Regions from separate parts of the Xylanimonas ulmi genome, predicted to be linked through region 2. Evidence: predicted binding sites of a transcription regulator. Region 2 holds the regulator's gene; the other holds the start of a gene.
What was found. The regulator Rex, encoded in region 2, represses fermentation and respiration genes when NADH is low (regulators of the CRP and FNR family bind a similar motif). The targets are predictions, from matches to a motif close to CTTGTGAANNNNTTCACAAG.
Positions count from the first base shown of each region.

Region 1: a site for Rex is predicted at 1,451-1,470, ahead of adhE (bifunctional acetaldehyde-CoA/alcohol dehydrogenase). Genes of this name have one in related genera too.

Region 1 covers NZ_SGWX01000001.1:442,667-446,067, reverse strand. The annotation lists gene adhE (bifunctional acetaldehyde-CoA/alcohol dehydrogenase) at 1-1,403, opposite strand, end outside; gene EV386_RS01935 (prolyl oligopeptidase family serine peptidase) at 1,603-3,401, shown strand, end outside.
Region 2 covers NZ_SGWX01000001.1:3,697,455-3,700,855, reverse strand. The annotation lists gene EV386_RS16935 (MarR family winged helix-turn-helix transcriptional regulator) at 1-327, opposite strand, end outside; gene EV386_RS16930 (YceI family protein) at 456-1,007, shown strand; gene EV386_RS16925 (redox-sensing transcriptional repressor Rex) at 1,261-1,920, opposite strand; gene EV386_RS16920 (glutaredoxin family protein) at 1,937-2,182, opposite strand; gene EV386_RS16915 (HAD family hydrolase) at 2,261-3,088, shown strand; gene EV386_RS16910 (30S ribosomal protein bS22) at 3,170-3,268, opposite strand.

The sequences.
Region 1 (3,401 bases), 3.3 Mb from region 2:
CGCCTCGCGACACGCTTGACGTTGATCAGGTTGACGGCCGACACGTTGTTCGAGACCGAGTTGTGGCCGTAGGAGCCACAGCCGAGGGTCAGCGACGGGATCAAGGCGTTGTAGATGTCGCCGATGCCGCCGAGCGCCGACGGCTGGTTCCACAGGATGCGGACGGCCTTGACGCGGTGGCCGAACTTCTCCGAGAGCTCCTTGTCCTGCGTGTGGATCGCCGCCGAGTGGCCCAGGCCGTCGAACTCCACCATCTGCTCGGACAGGCGGATGCCCTCCTCGGTGGTCCGCGCACGCAGCACGGCCAGCAGCGGCGAGAGCTTCTCGCGGCTCAGGGGCTCCTGCGGGCCGACGCCCGAGATCTCGGCCAGGAGGATCGAGGTGTCCTCGGGCACCGAGAAGCCGGCCTGCTCGGCCAGCCAGGTGGCCGACTTGCCGACGACGGCGGCGTTGAGCTTGGCGCCGGCGCAGTTCTCCGAGTTGGCGGTCACGCCGAAGAAGAACTCCTCGAGCTTGGCCTTCTCCTCGGCGTTGACGATGTAGGCGTGCATCTTTCGGAACTCCGCGAGCGCCTCGTCGTAGATCTCGGTGTCGATGATCGCGGCCTGCTCCGAGGCGCACACCACACCGTTGTCGAAGCCCTTGGACAGCACGATGTCGTTGACGGCGCGGCCGAGCTTGGCGTCCTTGGCGATGTAGGCCGGGACGTTGCCCGCGCCGACGCCGAGGGCCGGCTTGCCGGTCGAGTAGGCGGCGCGGACCATGGCGTTGCCGCCGGTGGCCAGCACGAGCGAGACGCCCGGGTGGTTCATGAGCTCCGAGGTCGCGGCGATCGAGGGGTGCTCGATCCACTGGATGCAGTCGGCGGGGGCGCCGGCGGCCACCGCGGCGTCGCGCACGATCTTCGCGGCGGCGACGGAGGACTGCTGGGCGTTGGGGTGGAAGCCGAAGATGATCGGGTTGCGGGTCTTGAGAGCGATGAGGCTCTTGAAGATCGCGGTCGAGGTCGGGTTGGTCACCGGGGTGACACCGGCGACGACGCCGACGGGCTCGGCGATCTCGACGATGCCGCGCAGCTCGTCGCGGGCGATGACGCCCACGGTCTTGACGCCGGCCATCGAGTGCGTGACGTGCTCGCACGCGAAGATGTTCTTGGTGGCCTTGTCCTCGAAGATGCCGCGGCCGGTCTCCTCGTGCGCCAGCTTGGCGAGGTTGCCGTGCTCGTGCAGCGCGGCGACCGAGGCCTTCTTGACGATGTGGTCGATCTCCTCCTGCGTGAAGGAGGCGTAGGCCTTCAGGGCGCGCAGGCCGCGCTGGACAAGCGCGTCGACCTCCGCGGCGGCGTCGGGAATGGCGGCGGTCTCGTCGACCGGCTTCGCCTTCTTCGTCGTGGTCGTGCTCACGGGTTATCTCCTCCTGGGGTGGGACCGCAGGTCCGTCGTCCCTGTTGCTTGTGAAGGGTTTCACATGTGTGGTCAGACCACAAATGGCCGGGGTGTGACGTCCGTCTCATCGCAGTACTAGGCAAGCATTCCCACTCAGGGTCCGCGACTCGTGACAGACCTCGCCGCAGCCCGGCGGCGCGGGCTAAGGTGCCAGGCCATGGGCATCGCCGCAGACCACGACCCGGCTCCGGGCACACCGCTCGACCCGGGCGCCGCCGACCCCTTCGCCTGGCTCGAGGACGTCGAGGGCCCGGCGGCGCTCGCCTGGGTGCGCGAGCGCAACGCCCGCACGCGACGGACGCTCAGTTCGGGGCCGGCCTTCGAGTCGACGCGCGCCGCCGTCCTGGAGGTGCTCGACTCCGACGAGCGCATCCCCGACGTCTCCCTGATCGGCGGGCTGCTCTACAACCTCTGGCGCGACGGCGCCCACGAGCGCGGCCTATGGCGGCGCACCACGCCCGAGTCCTACCGCACCCCCGACCCCGAGTGGGAGACGGTGCTCGACCTCGACGCGCTCGCGCGCGAGGAGGGCGTGGGCTGGGTCTGGCACGGCGCGTCGGTGCTGCGCCCCACCCCGGAGCAGGTCGCCGCGGGCCAACCGTGGCGCCGCGCGCTCGTCGACCTGTCGGTCGCCGGATCCGACGCCGACGTCACGCGCGAGTTCGACCTCGTCGACAAGCGGTTCGTGCCCGCGCCCGAGGGGTTCGAGCGCGCCACCAGGCCGGACGATTCGGCCACAGGCGGCGCCAAGGGCGGGCTCGCCTGGGCCGACGAGGACACGGTCTATGTCTTCACCGACCTGGGACCCGGCACGACGACGTCGTCGGGATACCCCCGCACGGTGCGGCTGTGGCGCCGCGGAACCCCCGTCGAGCAGGCCGCGCTCGTCTACGAGGGCCGCGAGGACGACCTGTACATCTCCGGGCGCCGCTCGCGCACCCCCGGATTCGAGCGCGACATCGTGCAGCGGTCCATCGCGTTCTACCGCTCCGAGACCTTCCTCGTCTCCGGCCTCGGCACAGCCGAGCAGACGCTGACCCGCCTCGACGTCCCCGAGTCCGCATCCGTCGGCTTCCACCGCGAGTGGCTGCTGGTCGACCTGCGCGACGACTGGGCCGTCGGCGGCGCGACCTACCGGGCGGGCTCCCTGCTCGCCGCGCCGGCCGACGCCTTCCTCGCGGGATCGCGCGACCTGACCGTGCTGTTCGAGCCCACGCCGACGACGTCGCTCGCCGGCGCCACCTGGACCCGCCACCACCTGGTGCTCAACGTGCTCGACGACGTCAAGAGCCGGCTGCGCGTCCTGACTCCCCCTCCACTCGGGCCGGGGGCGGGCGCTGGCGGGTGGACACGCTCGGCCTTTCCCGCGACCGACCCCGTCGCGACCGTCGGCGTGCGCGCCGTCGACCCCGTCGACAGCGACGACGTGTGGGTGCTCGCCACGGGCTACCTCACTCCCACGACGCTCTCGCTGGCGAGCGTCGGGGACCCGGACGCGGAGCTCGACCCGCTCAGGGCGGCGCCCGCGTTCTTCGACGCCGCCGGGCTCGTCGCCGAGCAGCACTTCGCGACGTCCGACGACGGCACCCGGGTGCCCTACTTCGTCGTCGGGCGCGAGGACGTGCTGCGCCGCACGTGGCGGCAGGCGCCGTCGGCGACGCCCACCCTGCTGTACGGGTACGGCGGCTTCGAGGTCTCCCTGACGCCGTCGTACTCGGGCGGGCTCGGGCGCGCATGGCTGGAGCGCGGCGGCGTCTACGCCGTCGCGAACATCCGCGGGGGCGGCGAGTACGGGCCCGCCTGGCATCAGGCGGCGCTCGGGCCACTGCGGCACAAGGCGTACGAGGACTTCGCCGCCGTCGCGCGCGACCTCGTGCAGCGCGGGATCACCACGCCCGCGCACCTGGGAGCCCAGGGCGGGTCGAACGGCGGACTGCTGGTCGGCAACATGCTCAC
Region 2 (3,401 bases):
GAGCATCGCCCAGCCCGCCTCGGTCATGACGCAGTTGACCCCGCGCCGGTCGCCGGGCACGGCGTGACGCTCGACGAGCCCGCGCCGCTCCATGCGGTCGACCGTGTGGGTCAGGCGGCTGCGCGACAGCGCGAGGCCCTCGGCGAGGGCCGACATGCGCAGGGTGCGATGGGGCTGCTCCGAGAGCTGGACCATGAGGTGGTACTCGCCGAGGCTGAGCGGGCTGTCGGCGTCGTGCGCGTGGGCGAGCGCGTCGACGAACCGGGCAGTGCCTTCGAGATATGAGCGCCACGATCGCTGTTGCTCGTCAGTGAGCCAGTCCACCATGGGAATACGCTACGCGACCGCGTGGTTGGAGCCTTCGCCCCACAATGATAGTTGAGAATTCAACTATCTGCGGGGCGGCACCCGCAAAACCCCGACCCGCCCGGGTCGACGACCGTCTGGAGTTCTCTATGGCCACGCCGCTGCCCGCCGGCCTCACCGCCGGCGCCTACGCCATCGACCCGTCCCACTCGACCGCCTCGTTCACCGTCCGCCACGCGGGCATCGCCAAGGTGCGCGGCACGATCGCGATCACCTCGGGCGTCGTGACCGTCGGCGAGGACCTCGAGTCGTCGTCGGTCACCGCCGAGCTCGACGCCGCGTCGGTCAGCACCGGTGACGCCAACCGCGACGGCCACCTCAAGAGCGCGGACTTCTGGCACGCCGAGGAGCGCCCGACCTGGACCTTCACCTCGACGTCCGTCAAGGCCGACGGCGGCGACTTCGTCATCGTGGGCGACCTGACGATCAACGGTGTGACCCAGACCGTTGAGCTCGAGACCGAGTTCACCGGCACCGCGACCGACCCGTTCGGCAACGCCCGCGCGGCCTTCGAGTCCGAGCTGGAGATCTCGCGCGCCGACTACGGCCTGACCTGGAACGCGGCACTCGAGACGGGCGGCTTCCTGGTGGCCGACAAGGTCAAGATCGCGCTCGACATCTCGACGATCAAGCAGTCCTGACCCACGCCCCCCGCCGCCGGGCGACACCCCGCCGCCGGGCGACGCCCCCGCCGCCGGTCGAGCCTGTCGAGACCATCCCGACCCCGGGTCTCGACAGGCTCGACCGCCGAGGGCGGCTTGACCCCGGGTCTCGACAGGCTCGACCGCCGAGGGCGGCTTGACCGCGGGTCTCGACAGGCTCGACCGCCGAGGGCGGCTTGACCCCAGGTCGCGACAGGCTCGACCACCGCGGGCGACCGGCGACGGAGGGCCTTCAGCCCACCGAGCGCGTGGCCGTACGCGCCGCCGCGTGGAACGCCAGGATCTGCAGCTCGCCCGCGACGTCGACACTGCGCACCACGGCGTCGTCGGGCAACTGCAGCGCAACCGGCGAGAACGACAGAATCTCGCGCACACCCGCCGCGATGACGCGCTCGGCCACGGACTGGGCGGCGTGCGCGGGCGTCGCGAGCACCACCATGGTCACCGCCTCACGCTTGATGACCTGCTCCAGGTCGTCGAGGTGCTCGACGGCCAGGCTCCCCGACGGACGCGTGCCGACCACCGCGTCGGCGACGTCGAGCAGCGCCACCACCTCGAAGCCGCGCGTGGTGTACCCCGAGTAGTTCGCGAGCGCGTGGCCCAGGTTGCCCAGGCCGATGATGGCCAGACGATGCGTGGACCCCAGCCCGAGCGCGGTGGAGATGACCGTGGACAGCGACGCGACGTCGTACCCGACCCCGCGCGTGCCGTACGAGCCGAGATACGACAGGTCCTTGCGCAGTTGCGCGGAGCTCACCCCGGCGACGTCGGCGAGCTCGGTCGACGACGTCGTGCGCACACCCGCGGACTGCAGGTCGAGCAGCGCGCGCAGATAGTGCGGCAGCCGCGCCACGGTGGCGGCCGGAACCGCAAGGTCACCCGTCTCGATCACCGCGTCCTCCAGACTGTCAGCGGCCACCGCGCGCGAGTCTGCGCGCCAGCCTGTCACCGTCGACCTGCCAGAATCCCTGCTGCACCCCGTCCACCTCGACGACGGGCACATAGTCGCTGTAACGGTCCTGGAGACTAGCGGACTGCGGGCCGGAGTCGATGTCGATCTCACACCATCGCTCACCGGCGGCCTCGCACACCCGGGCCACCACCTCACGCGCGTCGTCGCACAGGTGACATCCGACCCGGCTGAAGAGGACCACACGCGGAGCCTTCGCCCGAAGGTCCTCCAGCGGCCTGTCCACAACTCACAGACTACCTGCGCGGATAAAGTGGTCGGTATGTCGGACGCCGTGACAGCCACCTCGCCCTCGCACGAGCGAGGCCGGGCGGCGGCGTTCTTCGACGTCGACAACACCGTGATCCGCGGCGCCAGCGCCTACCACCTGGCGCGCGCGCTGTACCAGCGCAAGTTCTTCGGCACGTTCGACCTGCTGCGCTTCGGCGTGATCCAGGCCCGCTACGTGCTGTTCGGCGAGTCGCGCGAGCAGATCGACCAGGTGCGCCAGCGCGCGCTCTCGCTCATCGCCGGCCGCTCGGTGGCCGAGGTCACGGCCGTCGGCGAGGAGGTCTACGACGCCGTCCTGGAGCTGCGCATCTTCCCGGGCACCAAGAAACTGCTCGACGAGCACATCGCGGCCGGCGACCAGGTGTGGCTCGTCACAGCGACACCGGTCGAGATCGGCCGCCTCATCGCACGACGGTTGGGCGCGACAGGCTGCCTGGGCACGGTCGCGGAGCACAAGGACGGGTTCTACACCGGACGCCTGCTGGGCGACCTCATGCACGGGTCGGTCAAGGCCGACGCGGTGCGCTCCCTCGCCGAGCGTGAGGGCATCGACCTCGACGCGTCCTACGCCTACGGGGACTCGCTCAACGACCTGCCGATGATGACCGCCGTCGGGCACCCGTGCCCCATCAACCCCGACGGGCGACTGCGCCGTCACGCGCGCGACGTGGGCTGGCCCATCCGCGAGTTCCGCGGGCGCCGCCATCGAGTCGCCGGGCGCAGCGTCAAGACGGCGTCGTGGGCTGGGGCGGCGTGGGCCGCCGGGCTCGTGGTGCGCGCCATCCGGCGGCAGGTGCGCAAGCGCCTCGACCTGCGCTGAGCGCGGCGGCGCGCCAGGAGGCAGCGCGGCGCTCCACGAAGCAACGAAGCCCGGTCCCCTGGGGGGCCGGGCCTCGGTACGTCACTTCTTGTTGCGACGCTGGTGACGCGTCTTGCGAAGCAGCTTGCGGTGCTTCTTCTTCGCCATGCGCTTGCGGCGCTTCTTGATGACGGAGCCCATGTGGTCCTCCTGGTGCGGGTCGGTCGGTGGAACAACGGTTGGTCCACGACGAGCGGCCAACACGAGAAAAGTCCGTCCGACAGCCTACCTGATCGGCGCCAGTGCCCGGGAAGCGGGGCGCGCACCTCCCCTC